One region of the Paenibacillus sp. FSL R7-269 genome, then DNA from elsewhere that is predicted to be linked to it. Evidence: riboswitches for the same ligand, from Rfam matches in the RefSeq annotation. Region 1 holds a riboswitch; each other region holds the start of a gene.

Evidence for each region. A riboswitch is a leader RNA that binds a small molecule or an ion and turns the genes downstream of it on or off. The one in region 1 is predicted to bind cyclic di-AMP.
Region 2: it holds a riboswitch for cyclic di-AMP, as region 1 does, so the genes downstream of both, C162_RS24735 (C40 family peptidase) here and C162_RS18575 (3D domain-containing protein) in region 1, are expected to answer to the same signal.
Region 3: it holds a riboswitch for cyclic di-AMP, as region 1 does, so the genes downstream of both, C162_RS15390 (APC family permease) here and C162_RS18575 (3D domain-containing protein) in region 1, are expected to answer to the same signal.

Annotation. Positions count from the first base shown of each region.
Region 1 covers NZ_ASPS01000040.1:9,701-15,547, reverse strand. The annotation lists gene rsmA (16S rRNA (adenine(1518)-N(6)/adenine(1519)-N(6))-dimethyltransferase RsmA) at 1-276, opposite strand, end outside; gene rnmV (ribonuclease M5) at 273-824, opposite strand; gene C162_RS18575 (3D domain-containing protein) at 986-2,146, opposite strand; cyclic di-AMP (ydaO/yuaA leader) riboswitch at 2,434-2,662, opposite strand; gene C162_RS18570 (TatD family hydrolase) at 2,862-3,632, opposite strand; gene C162_RS18565 (HD domain-containing protein) at 3,687-4,970, opposite strand; gene C162_RS18560 (AbrB/MazE/SpoVT family DNA-binding domain-containing protein) at 5,246-5,500, shown strand.
Region 2 covers NZ_ASPS01000056.1:20,050-25,896, forward strand. The annotation lists gene C162_RS24720 (M1 family metallopeptidase) at 1-115, shown strand, start outside; gene C162_RS24725 (hypothetical protein) at 125-958, shown strand; cyclic di-AMP (ydaO/yuaA leader) riboswitch at 1,171-1,309, shown strand; gene C162_RS24730 (C40 family peptidase) at 1,367-1,795, shown strand; cyclic di-AMP (ydaO/yuaA leader) riboswitch at 2,183-2,325, shown strand; gene C162_RS24735 (C40 family peptidase) at 2,330-2,821, shown strand; gene C162_RS24740 (GNAT family N-acetyltransferase) at 3,094-3,579, shown strand; gene C162_RS24745 (c-type cytochrome) at 3,707-4,063, shown strand; gene C162_RS24750 (4a-hydroxytetrahydrobiopterin dehydratase) at 4,195-4,470, opposite strand; gene C162_RS24755 (hypothetical protein) at 4,681-4,974, opposite strand; gene motA (flagellar motor stator protein MotA) at 5,178-5,847, shown strand, end outside.
Region 3 covers NZ_ASPS01000030.1:89,119-94,965, forward strand. The annotation lists gene murB (UDP-N-acetylmuramate dehydrogenase) at 1-82, opposite strand, end outside; gene C162_RS15380 ((2Fe-2S)-binding protein) at 251-1,060, opposite strand; gene C162_RS15385 (ABC transporter ATP-binding protein) at 1,070-1,876, opposite strand; gene C162_RS15390 (APC family permease) at 2,064-3,881, opposite strand; cyclic di-AMP (ydaO/yuaA leader) riboswitch at 4,011-4,170, opposite strand; gene C162_RS15395 (disulfide oxidoreductase) at 4,397-4,831, opposite strand; gene C162_RS15400 (DsbA family protein) at 4,828-5,586, opposite strand; gene C162_RS15405 (sensor histidine kinase) at 5,679-5,847, opposite strand, start outside.

The sequences.
Region 1 (5,847 bases):
CAGGACATCCCTGAGAATCGGAATCAGCCTGCGGTCAATCTCTACTGCAGTAACAGCCCCGGCCGTCATCGCCAGCCGTTCCGTCAGTGCTCCGATTCCCGGCCCAATCTCAAGTGCACCGGCTGTGCTGTCCAGACCGGCGGCATCCACGATTTTGTCCAGAATATTCTGATCGATCAGAAAGTTCTGGCCCAGACTTTTTTTGAAAGAGAATCCGTAACGCTGAATTATTGCTTTGGTTCTTGTTGGGGACGAGATATTCTCGATACCGCTCATGAAGTAATGCCTCCCTGATCAATTTGGGCGAGGGCCTGCGCGAATTCTTCGCGGGTAATGCCGAACATCGCCAGACGTTTGTATAGCTGTTTGCCATTGCAATAACCGATACCGAGCAGATTGCCAAGCTGCATTCTGCGCTCAGCCGCCCGAGGATGCACCATCAGCCCTGCGGCCATGAGCTCATCCAGCCCGATAATAGGCGGCGCCCCCTCGAAGGAGGTATGTACATGCTCCAGCGCATGGCGGATAGCCTCAGGCGAAGCATTCTCTATTCCGATATCGCCTTTGCGGGTTGCATCCTTCTCAGGGATGAAGGCATGCTTGCAGCCCGGTACCTTGGCCGCAACGATTTTGCGGATTCGCTCTCCGGCATGATCCGGGTCGGTAAGAATAATTACACCCCGGCGCTCCATGGCCAGCTTGATCTTGGCAATGACCCTGCTATCCACTGCCGAACCCCCGGTTTCAATCGTATCGGCCTCAACCGCCCGCTTAACGGCAACAGTATCGCTTTTCCCTTCAACCACAATTAGCTCTTTAATCATAAATATTTTTACTCCTTACTCCAGAACGCAAAAAGAAGAGGATTCGCTCCCCTTCTTTTTGGCTAAAGAATGTATAAGTGATGAGCGGCAGCTCTCTGAAATTTCGTAAGTGCTTCCCTCACTATATCGTATTAACCGCTAATTTGCAAAAGACTTTACGTTTAGTTCAGCTCCGGCTTCACAGGTCCGATCACATAGAGTGTGCGCGACTTACGGCCGAAATTACGGGCATGGCTCAATGAATCGTAATAGACATCCACCTTGTTGCCTTTGATGGCACCGCCGGTATCCTCTGCTCGGCGAAACCCTAATCCTTCAATGTACACCCACCAGCCAATCGGTATAACACTAGGATCTACAGCTATAGTGCGGCCTTCCGTTACGCGTGTGCCGGAGGCAGTACGTGTTCCAATACCCGGTTCCTGCGACGAATACGCAGTCATGGATACGTTTTTGATCATTCTTTTGTACTCGAAATCCAGACCAGCCTTACTGGTAACATTGCTGACCCTTGCACTGGCTTTAGATGAGTTGGAGGTTGTTACAGGTTTGGAGACTTTGGCAGTAACTACGACGGGCTTAGGAAGCGGCTTGGTTCCAATGGCAATGACTTTGTCCTTGGTAACAGTCTGTACTTCCTTGCCGATCATGCGCATGGATGCCAGCTCGCCATCTTGATAGATCTTCTCGATGTGCTGAATCATTACGCCCGGCTTACCTGCCTGTGCCACTCTTACGGTTCCCTTGGTCAATGAGGGGTCTGCTGTCTTAATGACCCGGAAAGGCAAATTAGTTGTCCGTTGAACCACATGCTTGTTAATCCGGACAATTTTGATTTCCATGTCTGCAGATACTGCGGTTTCTAGCGAAGGGTAAATCTTGTCTAAGCCTTCCAGGCTATAGCCCAGCTTGTCGATGGCCTGACCAATAGTATCCTCGGTCGTAAATAACGTCTCGGTCTTTCCGTCTACGGTAAGAGCGAACTTCTGCGCAGTGTTAATCACGATACGGTCGCCGTCTTTTATTTCATCACTAAGGCCAATAGATAATTCATCATGCGCCTGCAGCGAAATCTGTTCCTTAGCCAGCATATCACTGAACAGCGTTTCCCGCGTCTCCAGTGTCTGTACCTGTCCGTCTATTACTAGGGTAATTTCTTTTTTGCTCTGACCGTGTACGTACAGCAGTATTAACAGTGCGATAACAATCGATGCCACACCGGCAAGTAAAACTACGCGGGGATTCACTTGCTTCAACCGTAATGCGAAAGACCTGCTGGATGATTGCGAATCATGGGATACCTCTGGTTGGAATACGCCCACTCTTTCCATCCTCCTTACATAGCCCCGTCGTCCAAGTTATATCAAGGTGACTGTATCACTTCTGACGAAACTAAGTTTGAGTTTGCAACAGGATACGCCCGCACTTGCTTCAGCGTTTCCTGCTCATGGATCGCCTGCTCGGCATAGTTACTCCGGAGATCTGTTATATAACAGTATGCCGGGAGCATTCTCATTATTCAAAACAAAAGAAGCCTAAAAAAGAGTTCTTAGAGGACTCTTTCGTGGCTTCCCGGTGTCGAATACGTCGGAATGCTTATGCACGAGGTTTCCTCTCTTACTTGCGCTTACGGGGTTAGCTGTCGGGTTCGGACATAAGAGAGACGCCCTATCTCAGGTCACCCGCTCACGGCGGTTGCCCTCAAATTCACCCCAAAGACCACGTAAAGAAATCAAATAATGCCTGCGGCAATTCTGTGCCAGTACTCTTGTACGTTCATGCGGCAGCGCATTATTGGTTCCCCCGTTCTCCATACGGAGACTCAGCGAGACGATCCATGAAATTAGTGACTGTCACAGTTACAACAGCTCACTGCACTGAAAAGATGATATCCTGTTTTGATACATGTTGTAAAGGACGATTCAACCACGTTTACGTAAAAAAATGATTAAAATATTGTAATAATCGGCCGTTTTTCAGTCAAAAAAGTTTAATACATCCGCTATACTTCATTTTTCACCGCTTTTACTCCCGTTTTCAGAGTATCCCAAATCGTTCCAGTGCGTTCGCATACGTAATTTCAGCCAATTCCTGTAATTCAATCCCTTTTATTGCCGCGGCCGCCTCCGCTACCAGCCTCACATGAGCGGTCTCATTTCGCTTGCCCCGGAAGGGGTGCGGAGTTAGATATGGGGAGTCGGTTTCGATCAGCAGCCGGTCTAGCGGAGTCTGGGCAAGCACCTCTTTGGGCACCCGGGCATTCTTGAACGTAATCGGTCCACCAAAAGAAAGATGGAATCCTAGTTCAAGACACATCTTGGCACTTTCCCAGCTGCCGGAGAAGGAGTGCATTACGCCGCCAACCTCGCCCGCCTTCTCCTCGCGGAGGATACGGATCACATCTTCATGAGCATCTCGGTTATGAATACAGATTGGCATCTTCAGCTCACGGGCCAGACCGATCTGCTTGCGGAATACATCATGCTGTACATCCTTAGGGGAGGTGTCCCAGTAGTAATCCAGCCCGATCTCACCGATGGCAACCACCTTGGGATGAGAGCATAAGGAGGCGATCCATTCCAGGTCTCCGTCCCTCATCGTGATGGCATCCTGGGGATGCCATCCTACGGCTGCAAAAATATAATCATATTTCTCGGCAAGCTGCATGGTCGTCGGTATCGTGTCCCGGTTAAAGCCAATGTTGATCATCTTGCTGACGCCGGCTTCCAGCGCTCTGGCAATGACCTCTTCGCGGTCTTCGTCGAATTGTGGAGCATCCAGATGGGTATGGGTGTCGAATAACTGCATTACATTACATCCTTTCGGCCTGTTGTGTTATCTATAATTCCAAGCTTGATCTGATTATTTGGCAAAAATCTCTGCGATGGACGGCGGCAACTGTGAAAGGGCTTTCTGCAGCCTGTCCTGTGGAAAATACAGATGGTATCTGCCGCGGTGAATACCGCTGATGGAGCGTACAATGTCCGATACCTCGGAGATTTCCCTCAGCCGCTCATGCTTGTCCAAAAGCAGGATCTGCTTGCTGTCAAAGCCCTCTCCCGGACGGAACACATCATAGGGAAGATCGGTGGGATAATCAATTTCCAGGTCATAATCGGGCCGGAGTCCCGCACCGGCGAAGCTGCGGCGGATTTCGTCAATTGTGTCAGAATCCAAATGCTCCATTTCCACATATTTATACAGTTTACGATGGATAAACCGGCTGCACAAGTCGCTCAGGATGTCATCCTCCTCCAGCGTCCACTGCATGAAGGCAGTCTGCATCAAGGCTTCATCCAGCAGCAGATACTGCCCTACCGTTACCTCTCCGCTGAACAGATCACTTAAGGGCTCAATCATGAAGCGGAAAGCATGCTGCTGCTGCACCAGCTCCTTGGCCCGGCGGAGAATCTGTCTGAGAATAATCTCTGAGCTGCGGGTTACCGGGTGGAAATAGACCTGCCAGTACATCTGATACCGTGACATTAGGTAATCCTCAATCGCATGCATCCCCGATTCCTTCACAACCACCCGGCCGTCATAAGGACGTAGCATCCGCAGAATCCGGTCGATGTCGATGGTTCCGTAATTCACCCCCGTATAATATGCATCCCGGAGCAGATAATCCATTCGGTCAGCATCAAGTGGTCCCGACACCAAATTGACAACAATTTCATGCTCGTAGGTTTTGGAGATGACTGAGGCCACTTTATCGGGGAAATCTTCAGCCACATCACGCAGAATAGCAGTGATCTCTGTATCCTCCAGAATGATACGGCAGGTCCAGTCTTCATGATCCATTTCGAAAGCTTCTTCTATAGAATGGGAAAAGGGTCCATGCCCCAAATCATGCAGCAGTGCCGCACACAGGGTAAGTAGTCTCTCCTCCGGCATCCAGTCCTTGTAGCCGCTCCGTTCAAACTGGGAGATAATCCTCCGCGTAATCTCATATACCCCCAGAGAATGGGAGAAGCGGCTGTGTTCTGCCCCGTGAAAGGTCAAATAGGAGGTCCCAAGCTGCCGGATGCGCCGCAGACGCTGGAATTCCATAGTATTGATCAGTCTCCAGATAATAGTGTCCTGTACGTGGATGTAGTTGTGAACCGGGTCCTTAAATACCTTCTCTTCTGACAGCGGTTGCTTCATGAAATCATCTCCTTTTCTTGTTTTATATAATATATTGTCGCTCTTTGTCGAATATTAGCGATTCATATACTGCCAAATCGACAAACATCTTAATAAGCTATTTTAGACTCAGTTGCCCTATCAAACGCGGAGTAAATGTAGTCTCAAAATATTCCTTAAAATTCGCCTGAAAAAAGGTTGACTGTTTTGGGAATGGTTGGTATTATAAATATCATAAAACAGTGAAGAATGTCGAATAATGACGCTTTTGAACATTGAGAGGAGCAACGATTGTAATGATGAAATCAACAGGAATTGTACGTAAGGTAGATGAGCTTGGACGGGTCGTTATTCCAATAGAATTGCGTCGTACCCTAGGCATTGGGGAAAAAGATGCGCTCGAAATTTACGTGGACGGTGAGCGGATCATGCTTAAGAAATACGAGCCTGCTTGCATTTTCTGCGGCAATGCTGAGAATGTAACTTACTTCAAAGGTAAAATTGTTTGTCATGAATGCATTTCGGCTATCCCTACCCCTGTGACAAACTAAAATAAATAGGGTATAATAGGAACTAATCCAATTGTTAATTCTAACCTTTTTATATCTCCTTGGCCTCCCGTTCGCGCGGGAGGTATTTTTTTATGTCTACCCTCTCTACAGGGAGGGCCCCAGCCCTCTGGACACCCGGAAGCTTGGTGGATCTCTGTAGCTAGCGCGGAAGGAAGCGGGGTTCGGTGGTGGACCGACCCTGTTCGGCCTCCCTGCGGGATACACTTTACATCGGAGCGTTCTGCCTACAGGATACGGCTTTACGAGGGAGCGCTCTCCGTGCGGGATACACTTAACTGCACTGGTTACTGGCTATACAAAGTAGAATATTTTCGGATGGAAAATTT
Region 2 (5,847 bases), on a different contig from region 1:
GAGCAGGCATCTTAATAATTTCAAAATGGCGGAGCTTGAGCCGCGCACACTCTCCCGCTGGACGCTTAGCGCATCTACTCTGCTTGAAACCCTGCTCGGAACTCTTGTCTGGTGAGGTGAAGGAATGGTGAAAAGTTCAATTGCCCGCGGTTGGATCAGCATGAAAGAACAGTTCTATATATTGATTCTGCTATTTATCTACCGGCTGTTCTGGGGTTATTTCCTGTACAAATTCATTAAAAGTGCGGTTGTCCCCGTCCTGCTACGCTACCCGGATGCGAATGCCGGCGGCAGCGGAATAGGCAGGCTGCTGTATTATATCGAGGGGCAGACTGCGCTGCGCACCGACCCCGCCGTCCAGCACTGGCTGTGGATGCTGCTGGCGCTGACAGTGCTAAGGCTGCTGCTGACTCCCTTTATCCGTGCAGGGCTGCTGCACGAGCTTCATCAGGAGCGCGACGGAGCGCGGGGACTGTTCTTTTTCCCGGGAATGAGAAAATATGGGCTGCCGGTGCTGGCGTTCAGCCTGGCCGAATGGGCACTAACCCTCCTGCCGCTCTATTGGCTGCTTCCACGCATGTACCGTCATCTGCTCAGCGGCGTTCTCGATGTTCAGCTCCTGCTCAAGCTTGTGCCCTGTGTGCTGGGCTGGCTGCTCTATCTATTCCTTGTCCGCAAGCTTCTGCTCTATATGCAATTCGGCTATACCGCAGGTACCGGCATGTTCTCCTCGCTGCTAATCTGCCTGAAGGTGTTGATGCCTTCGATCGGTATTTCCGTCATTCTGGGGGCGGGAAGCCTGGCCGTAATTCTGCTCTGTAGCGCCTCTGCTCTGTTCTATCCCGGATTGCCGGCACTTATGCTCCGCCAGGCAGCTCCGCTGCCCTCCACGCTGTTCAATATGTGGGGAATCGCTGCCCAGTACCACCTCTGGTCCAGTAAATCATTTCCACAATAATAAGCTGCTACAGCGGCATACTAAAAAGAGTCACAGCCCCTCATCAGGGAGCAGGACTCTTTTTTGCTTGAAGAGAAGGACAAAAGCATTTGCAAAAGGGTAAATCGTCTGATACAATGATGCCTGTACCACTAGTAACAAAGTTGTAATCTTTCAAACAGAATCTTCCGTATCTATTGCAATTTAATCAATGTCGATAAGTCACTGTTCTGGTGCATAAAACGCCGAATTCCCTGCACCGGGAAGTGGGGGAACCATATTTTGGGTGAATTGATCTCGCTTTAGAGGGGTCATAGGGGAACCTTCTACCGAATCCTTAAGCTAACCTCGCAGGCCCTGGAAGGAGTACATCTTTTGATTAGACAGAATTTCAAGAAAAAATGCACCGCAGCGGCGCTGGGTCTTGTGATGGTATTCACACTCGGAGCGGGCAGTGCCTTCGCAGATTCCAAAATGGATACTGTGATTTCAAAAACCATTGGAACGTCGTATAAAACCGGGGGCACAACCACCAGCGGCTTCGACTGTTCCGGATTTACCAAGTATGTGTTCAAGAATGTCGGGCTTACCTTGCCCCGTACATCCAAAGCACAGTACAAAGTTGGAACAACAATATCCAAGAGCAATCTACGCTCCGGAGATCTCGTGTTCTTCAATACTCTGGGTAACGGAGTTTCCCATGTCGGTATTTATGTTGGAAACGGGAAGTTCGCACAGTCCTCCAGTTCACGTGGTGTAACCATCAGTTCGATGAGCCAGTCTTACTGGGCCAACCGCTACGTTGGCGCCAAAAGAGTAATGAGCACAACAGCCTACCAAGCTGTCGCTTACGATTGAACCTTTGAAGCATACCCCGAATATTTCAGCCTCTAACAACTAAATGTAACTTATACGAGCCCGGGATGATTATTGCCGTAATCATTTCCGGGTTTTTCCTTTTCCTTATTCTACCTTTTACCCGAATCCACAGCCTTGAAACAGCATTTTATTGCAAAAACAAAGAAAAAATCATATTAAATAACCCCGGCGCATAGATATGAGTCTTTCGAAAGGGCTATAACTCTAAAAAACAGCAAAAAAGATGGATTAATATGTTATAAGTGATTGCCAAGCGCCTTAGTCTTTGTTACAATTATCGCAGTGAGCTTTTAGTAACATTTTTGTAATTATTGAATCGCTTTTAACAAAGGTTTTGTCATGTATTGAATGAACCGCTAATCCTAATCAACAGTCATGCCGAGTTCCCTAATGAATTAGGGAAACGGGGGAACCACTTTGGGTGAATTGACCTCCTATTCTAAGAGGGGTCATAGGGGACCTTCAACCGAACCCTTAAGCTAACCTCGTAGGCATTGGAAGGGGTATTTACTTTTGAAGAAGAAGCTAGCAGCCGCAGTACTAAGCTTGTCCATTATCTTCACAATCGGAGCAGGAAGCGCTTTCGCGGATTCCAAAATGGATAAAGTGATCGACAAAGCCATCGGAACCAAATACGTATCCGGCGGTACATCAACTAACGGGTTTGATTGCTCCGGATTTACAATGTATGTTTTTGATAAGATCGGCATTAACCTGCCCCATCAATCCGGCTCTCAGTACCAGATGGGTACTGACGTGTCCCGTGACGAGATGAGACCAGGCGATCTTGTATTCTTCAATACAAGCGGTAAGGGCATATCCCATGTAGGTATCTATGTTGGTGACGGCGAATTCGCCCATGCCTCTTCCTCACGCGGTGTAACCATCAGTTCGCTGAGTGACAGCTATTACGTCAACCGCTACGTTGGCGCCAAACGAATCATGAGTACAGATGCCTACAAGACTGTAGCTTCGGATTCCCAAGACAACGATGATGTACAATAATTCTTTGTAACCTACGCTCTTTTCCAAGATTTTTGCCGAAATCTTGGAGAAGGGCTTTTTTTTGTCTATAAAATTACTTACCCGTCTCTATATTTGTAAAACACCGATTCTGTACTTTCAGAAAATAATTATTGGCGTTTGTCAAGTTTCTGCATTTCCGCAAGGAATTTGCGTCGAAACTGGCTGTTTTTGTATATAATTAATAGAAGAACAAGTGGAAACGGCTTTTCCGTCCTTTAAAAGCAGTTTCGGCTGGAAGGAGGCCTCCCGTAATGATTAGCTCCCCGTTAACCTTTTATGTGGTGCCTATGGAACCGCAGCATGCCGCTGAGATCTGTGAGTGGAGCTACAAGCCTCCGTATAATATTTACGGCTGGATGTCCTGGGAGCAGATGCAGGCGCTGGGCGTGGAGTTCGGAGACCCGCAGCTTCGCAGTGAGCAATATGTATCTGTAGTGAACGGACAGGGGGATCTGTGCGGCTTCGCCCAGCTCTTTCCGATGGAGGGGGTAGTCCGGCTTGGTGTCGGAATGCGGCCCGAGCTGTGCGGCCATGGAATGGGGCATCTGTTCATGAAGGCTATTGTGCAGGCAGCACGGGCGCGATACCCGGAGCGTGAGATCGACCTGGAGGTGCTGACCTGGAACCAGCGCGCCATCCGCGCTTACCAGAAATGCGGATTCACTATAACGGATACCTATGAACGCCGCACCCCGACCGGCAATAAGCCTTTTTATTGCATGGTCTATGAGGAATAGCACTGGAGACAGATTGATTTGCAAAAAAATGGATCGTTTGTGTTCATTTTTTTGACACAAATACTATGATAACGCTTCACCATCCGCTATAATGGAGTCAGCAGCTTACATGGAGGGACGGATGCAGATGCAGAAATGGATCATGAGCGGTTTGTTTTTTGCCGCCTGTGCCTTTGCAGTAATCTTAATGTTTACCTTACCCGGTAAATCCGAGGTGGCGGAGCAGAACAAGCCGACCATGCCGGAGGTTGTGCTGGACGCTGCTGGCGCAGAAGCTACAGTGAAGGCCAATTGTATCTCCTGCCACGGTGACCAGCTTCAGGGCGGGGCGGGACCCAGCCTGCAGCAGGAAGGCGCTTCGCATGACGCGCCGCAGATCTACAGCATAGTCACCAAGGGCCGCGGACAGATGCCTTCCTTCAAAGACAGGCTGGCCCCTGAAGAGATTGCGAATGTAGCCCTATGGCTGGCCGAGAAGAAATAATCCGCAACCTGTACAAACACCATGCTCTTCATTTCAAATGTATAATGCCCGTGACGAGGATAACGAATGATCCTTGCACGGGCATTTCTATTGATCAGATATTCCTATTGTCTCCATAGGAGCCTTGTCCTCTAGCGGGTCTTCTCGAATGCCTCATTAAATTCATGCGCCTGGCGGAGATCAAGCTTCTCCACATCTGCAGCCAGCCGCAGAACAACCGTCTTGTAATCAATGGTGATATGCGGGTGATGGTCAAAGGCCTCCGAAATTGCCGCTACCTCATCCACAAAAGCAATTCCCTTCATATATTCACTGAACATATATTTGCGCACCAGCCTATCCCTCTCCAGCTTCCAGCCCTCAAGCTTGCCGATCTGCTCCTGAAGTTGTTCCTCAGTTAATTGCAATTCGTTTCCTCCCTTGCTAAGTTAACGGTTCCTTAATCCTGCTCTTGCCTTCAAATAAAACATCCCTCAGCTTCTGAAAGTCCAAGGGATGTGCCAGGCTAAAGATTTTTGATTAAATGTATTCTGACATCCCGGCAATTAGTACTCCACTTCCAATTTTAACATGGCTGGATGCCCGGGACAAACCCGCTGCCGCATTTCCCCCCTGTTTTATACAAGAACGACCGAAGCCAGATCCTCATCGCCCAGCAGAATATTAATGCGGTGTGTTTCTTTATCGTACATTACAACTCCGCTGCCCACCTGAATGACCGGCTCGTTGCCCAGCGCGTAGAACAGGTCTTCCGCAAGCGCCTCCCAGACCTCCTGCCTTGATTCCTCCGGCAGATTTGTCCACTCTTCAGGCTCCATTTCAAAAAAAATGTACCCGTCTGCAATCCGTCCAACGGCTCCTGTCAGTTCAACCAGAATTTCACCGTAATCTCTGCCATGCTTAACTCCCACATCAATCACTCCGTTTTCTTCGCTGATGAATAATAACCTACCTTATCTATTATAGCCGAAAAAATCACTTCACAAAAAAGGGAATGATGTCGATAAAGAAGAATATACGTGATTTGGTTACGAACAGAGTGTTCTCCCGCGGTTCAAGGACGAAATACGCGGTTAGTCGATCACTTCTTAATTCTCATGGACGAGGTGTATAAATGGAAATCTCAACAATTCTAGGCCTGGTTTTTGGTCTGGTCGCAGTAATCTGGGGGATGATTCTCAAGCATGCTCCGCTTGCAAGCTTGAACAACCCCGCTGCCTATGTCATCATTTTTCTTGGCACGGCTGCCTCCATCTTCATGGCCTTTCCGATGTCGGAAGTCAAGAATTTCCCTAAGCTGTTGAAGATCCTGTTTACGAAGAAAAAGATGGTCGGTAAGCCCGAACTGATTACCATGTTCATGGAATGGGCATCCATTACCCGCCGCGAAGGACTGCTCGCTCTGGAATCCAATGTCGATGAAATTGAAGATAACTTCCTCCGAAACGGCATGCGGATGATTATTGACGGCAATGATCAGGAGTTCGTCCGTGATGTATTAATGGAAGATATTCATGCCACTGAAGACAGACATAAGGCCGGAGCCTTGATCTTCTCCCAGGCCGGGATGTATGCCCCTACACTAGGGGTACTCGGGGCTGTTATCGGGCTGATTGCCGCCTTGGGTGATATGAGTAACATGGACGTCCTGGCCCATGCGATTGCCGGTGCCTTCATTGCAACCCTGCTCGGGATATTCACCGGTTATGTTATGTGGCACCCTATGGCGAACAAGCTGAAGCGGATATCCAAACGCGAGATTGAAGTCCGCCTGATGATGGTGG
Region 3 (5,847 bases), on a different contig from region 1:
GATCCTTAAGGCTCTCACGGCGCTTCAGCGAGCCTGCTGTTACTAGCGGCTGCAAATCCTCATATATGTTGTCAATATTCATTCTTCATACTCCTAACTCTATGAACAAGATAATGGTGGTGCTTATTGCCGGGCCATCACGGCTTCAGCAACCACAACTTTAACAACGAACAGGCTCCCTTGTCAATGACAGGAGCCTGTTAAGAAGCTGCATATAGCAATATTATGCTTCGAAATTCCCAATTATACCCTATTTGATAGCCGCCGTGCTCTCGGAACGGAATTCCTCCCGCCGTGCGGACCGTTCCTCCTCCTTCATCCGGGGACAGGTATAACACAGCCGCCCGCCCTCAGTCCTGTAATACATGCAGCAGCGGTTACGCATCTGAACCGTCTGCTGCGGGTCCGCGAGCGATTCGATTCTCCGCACCTTCACCTGGAACGGATTCCGCGGCATCCCGAATACGGCAGCAGGCAGCTCATCCTTCAGATAGGCGTAATCCTCCTCCAGCCGGCGTAGCTGGAGCGGATCTGTAAGCTCAGCAGCAAAGGCTTCCGCATAATAATTGAATTTGGTCGGCATCTGTCCCCAGATCTCCCCATGCGAAAGGCCGCTCACCTGTGAAGCCATGCGGATCAGCGGCACGGCTGTGCTCTGGTAGAAGCTGGTGAGCACCTCATTGCGCCAGGCCTTCCGTTCAGGCTCATCCGCAGGAGCTTGTCCCATCCCCCATTCACGAAGCGAGAAGGCAACACGGCAGTAGCCGTCTGCCGGAACGAGATGCAGCTGAAGGTTCCGTAAGCTGAAGTCCGGTACACATAGGTAGCCGGTCACGGAATACTGGACCGCGAGTGCAATAATGCTCAGATAACCACCGAAATACGCACCGGCCGCTTTATCGTCAAGCGCCTTCATCAGCGGCCGGTAAGCCTCCATGAAGGTCCTCATCCCCGCCTCTTCTGCCAGTTCTGCAGCGGCGAAGGAATACACGGCTCCTTCGGGTACCTTAGCATGGAGATCGAACTTGGAACTATATTCTTGCCTCAGGAATTCATTCATGTTCCTCTCCTACAGCCCGGCAACTTTGTACGCAGCCAGCTCGTAAGGCAGACAGAGCGGCACACCTGTACGCGGATCAGGCACAATATCCGCCTCAATGCCGAATACCTCACGCAGCACTGCCGGTGTCATTACCTCATTCGGAGCGCCTTCACTGATCACATTGCCGGATTTGATCGCTACCATATGCTGCGCGTAACGGGAGGCATGGTTCAAATCATGGACAACCATAATGATCGTCCGGCCTTCCTGCTCATTCAGCTTCTGCAGCAGCTGAAGCACCTCCAGCTGATGGGCCATATCCAGGAAAGTCGTCGGCTCATCAAGGAACAGAATCTCCGTCTGCTGTGCCAGCGCCATGGCGATCCAGGCCCGCTGCCGTTGTCCGCCGGAGAGCCGGTCAATCGGCCGGTCACGGAATTCATTCATGCCGGTCAATTCAATCGCCTCGGCAATAATGCTGCGGTCTTCAGGCGTCAGGCTGCCGAAGCCCTTCTGATGCGGATACCGACCGTACCCTACCAGCTCAGATACCGTTAACCCGTCCGGGGCAGTAGGATTCTGCGGCAGAATCGCCAACTGGCGGGCCACCTCTTTGGTGGACAGATTGTGAATAGACTTCCCGTCCAGCATGACATTGCCGCTCTTCGGCTTCATGATCCGGGCCATCGTCTTCAGAATCGTGGACTTCCCGGAGCCGTTCGCTCCGACGAGCGCCGTAATCTTCCCTGTCGGAAGCGACAGATTCAGCCCCTTTACAATCATTGTCTCCGCATATCCGATGCTCAGCTGCTCTGTATTTAAACGTTCCGACATGATAACACTCCTCGTATAAATGTAATGGAGCAAGGCTCCTCTATTATAAATATGGCTATGAAACAGACAAGCTCAATTATTGCTTATAGATTGATGATATTGATTCTCATTATCTCTGTCAACTAAAACGTAAAAACGGCCGCCTCCGCATGAAGCAGAAACAGCCGTCTTTCTATAATCTTCTATATTATTTATGCAGATGGAAAGGAACCGTGGCGATGACAATATCCTTCTGATTCATCAGATAAGAGCGGATGAACAAGCTGGTCTGATTATGCAGCACCGCCTGCCACCAATGCTTGGTAACGAATTGCGGAATCAGGACGGTAATATGATCCGTTGAAGAGGTCTTCCATTCTACTGTATCGATGAATTTCACCAGCGGGCGGATAATACTGCGGTAGCGGGAGCGCAGTACGATCAGGCGTACTCCGGGGTTCCACTCCTCCCACTTCTGCTCCATCTTGTGAATCTCTTCTTCATCAAAGCCTACATATACAGCGACCACATTATCAGTCAATGACTTCGCATAGCTGATCGAATGTAGTACTGCGCGGGTCACACCGGCGACCGGAACGACTACGGTGCTTCCTTTGATACAAGGCTTATCGGTAGCGGGACAGATCCGCAGCTGATCGGCAATATTCATATAATGGCGGTGAATCCGGTGGAACACGATAATGACGACCGGCAGGAAGATGAAGGCCATCCACACGCTGGAGAATTTGGTGATAATGAAGATCATGGTGATCGTTAACGTGGTGAGCATCCCGACCGTATTCACGGCGAACTTGCTCTGCCAGCCTTGCGGCTTCGTTCTGTACCATTGGACCATCATGCCTAGCTGCGACAGCGTGAACGGAATGAATACCCCTACTGCATATAATGGAATGAGTCCTTCCGTATTCCCGTGAAATGCAGCTACGAGCACTGCCGACATGACGCCGAGGAAAATAATGCCGTTGGAGAAGCCAAGCCGGTCGCCGCGCACCATGAAGGCATGGGGCAGATATTTGTCTTTGGCGAACATGAACGCCAGCAGCGGGAAGGCCGAGTACGCCGTATTGGCTGCCAGGAACAGGATAACCGCCGTAATCCCCTGAATGAAGAAGTACAGCCCGCCACGGCCGAAGGTAGACTCGGTAATCTGTGAGACCACGGTGGCCTTCTCATCGGGCATGATGCCGTACCAGTAAGCCAGCAGCGTAATGCCTGTGAACATAGCTCCGAGAATGAGGCCCATGAGCATCAGCGTTTTGGCTGCATTTTTCTCCGCCGGCGCTTTGAAGTTAGGAATGGCATTGGAGACCGCCTCTACCCCGGTTAGGGCCGAACAACCGGAGCTGAATGCCTTCAGCAGCAGGAACATACTGACATTGGAGACTGCCGTACCAATCTCAGGAACGTGTGCATGAGCCCCGCCGGTTGCATATTTGAAGATCCCTGCGATAATCAGCACGAAGATGGAGACGACGAACAGATAGACCGGGATGGCGATGAACGAAGCCGATTCGGTCACCCCGCGCAGATTAACAATCGTTAAGAGTACGATAACAGATACCGCTATGAGGACACTATGATTATGCAGATTTGGAAAAGCTGAAGTGATCGCGTCCGTCCCCGCCGAGGCGCTTACCGCCACCGTCAGAATGTAATCCACCAGCAGCGAGCCGCCGGCCAGAAGCCCAGTATGCACTCCAAGATTGGTTTTGGCTACAATATAAGCTCCTCCGCCCTGCGGATAAGCGAATATCGTCTGCCGATAGGACAGAATCAGAATAGCCAGCAAGCCCAGTACGGCTAATGCAATTGGCAAGGAGTACCAGATGGCGGTGAACCCGGCGGCCACCAGTACGATTAGAATTTGTTCTGTTCCGTAGGCTACAGACGAGAGCGCATCAGAAGACAGGACAGCCAGTGCTTTCACCTTGGATAACTTTTCATGATCGAGTTCGTTCGACTTCATCGGACGCCCGATCAATAGTCGTTTTACCTTGCTTACCATTGTAGTAACAGTTCCTCTCTTGGTTAAGTTGAAAATGGGGTTTCCCTGCGCTGTTTTCATAAGTGGATTTCATAAATGCAGGCACCAAAATAAGCATACGGAAATGATCCGCATGCCTAATGTGCATGGTCATTATCCCACTAGTGGCTTACGAGGTTAGCTGGCGGATTCGGACTGTGGTAGCCCTACGGTTACAGCCCTTGCGGCCTGCTCCGATTCACCCCTTTTGGCCTTGGCCAAAGTGTGGTTCCCCCGTTTTTCCTTCCGGAAAATTCAGCGCATATTCAACTTCTCACAAGGACTAATATTAAGCTACAATACGTCTTCCGTAAAGCGTGGAAACAAATGAAAAAAGAATGAAAAGCACTCAAAACAACCAAATTCATCATCCGGTATGTCTTGATCTTTCATTCTCTTTCATTATCCCTTTAACACGTGATTTTACAGGGTTTTTGTATATTATTTTTCGCTAAAATTAAGGGGATTCTCTTCTCTTCCTTCTGCCCGTCAGCTTCTTACTCTGCAGGCTCCTCTTTCCGTCCTGTCCAGAGCAGAATGGAGATTAAGACAAAGGCTATAAGTGCAAGCAGAGGGATCGTAACAAATCCGAACCAATTCAGATAATCCTTGTTGCACGGTACGCCGATGGTGCAGGGAAGCACCTTGCTGAGCGCCGGAATTTTCTGCTCTGCATAATGATAAATAGAGATACAGCCGCCGATCAGACTAAGGGGAAGCACATAAGGAATGATCCGCTTGTCCGCCCGGTAGGTGGCGATCCCCAGCAAGAACAGCTGCGGGTACATGAAGATCCGCTGGAACCAGCACAGCTTGCACGGCTCGTAATGCAGGACCTCACTGAGATACAGGCTTCCCGCTACAGCCACCACACAGACGAACCAGGCCAAGTAGAGACAATTTCGCCGGCAGAAGGCAGAGAAGGCTGTCATTGGGCAGCTCCCGCTGCTGCTGTAGCTGCTTGAATCTGAGCGTCAATCTCCTCCATATTGAAAGGCTCCTTCACCTTGATGCCGTTCACGAACAAGGAAGGTGTATTCGTTACGCCCGCATCCGTGCCAAGCTGAATATCCCGGTCCAGCTCCTTCGCATAGGTGCGGTCGTCAATATCCTTGCGCAGCAGGTCATAATCGACCGGCAGCTCCAGCTGCTTGGCGAGACTCACCATGAAGTCAGGCGTAGCCCACTCCTTGTCTTCATTCCCCTGGTTGGCATAGATCGCATCGAAGTATTTCCAGAACGCTTCCTGGTTCTGATGATACACCGAAAGCGCTGCCAGGGAGGCCGTTCTGGAATCCTTGCCGATGAAGGCCAGATTCACGAAATAGAAGGCTGCTTTATTCTGATCTACATAACCCTGAACGATCTGCGGTTTGATCACACCGGTGAACTGGGCGCAAGCCGGACATTTGAAATCGCCGAATTCCACAATTTTAACCGGAGCATCCTCCTTGCCAAGCCGCATCATTTCGCTGTAATTGAAGGCAACCGGCTTACTGTCTGTACCGGCAGGAGAAGAGTCCTTCGAAGCAAGTATGAATAAGCCTACAAAAATAATAACGACGATAGCCACCGTACTCACGATCAGAATTCTCGTTTTCTGCTTCTGCTGTTCCTGCTCTGCCCTGCGCTTCTCCTGCTTGCTCATTTGGGGAGCCATGACATTGTTCTTTTTTGTTTTGCTCAAAGAGAGTTCCTTTCCGTCCTCAGGACTGTCGTGATAAAAGAATAGTTACTTTCAAATTATATAATGTTAACTCTCTTGTTGGCAATCGCTGCTTATACGGCTTCGTTCTCCTCTGCTGACTCCCCGCCCCCTGTATCCTTGCCGAAGAATACCTCCGGGGAATGCTCCTGCGACTGCAGCTTAATTCTGAAGAAGAATTGTGTACCGCCTCCCTCTGCCGGTTCTGCCCAGATCTCTCCTTGCATCAGGTCTACAAGCTTC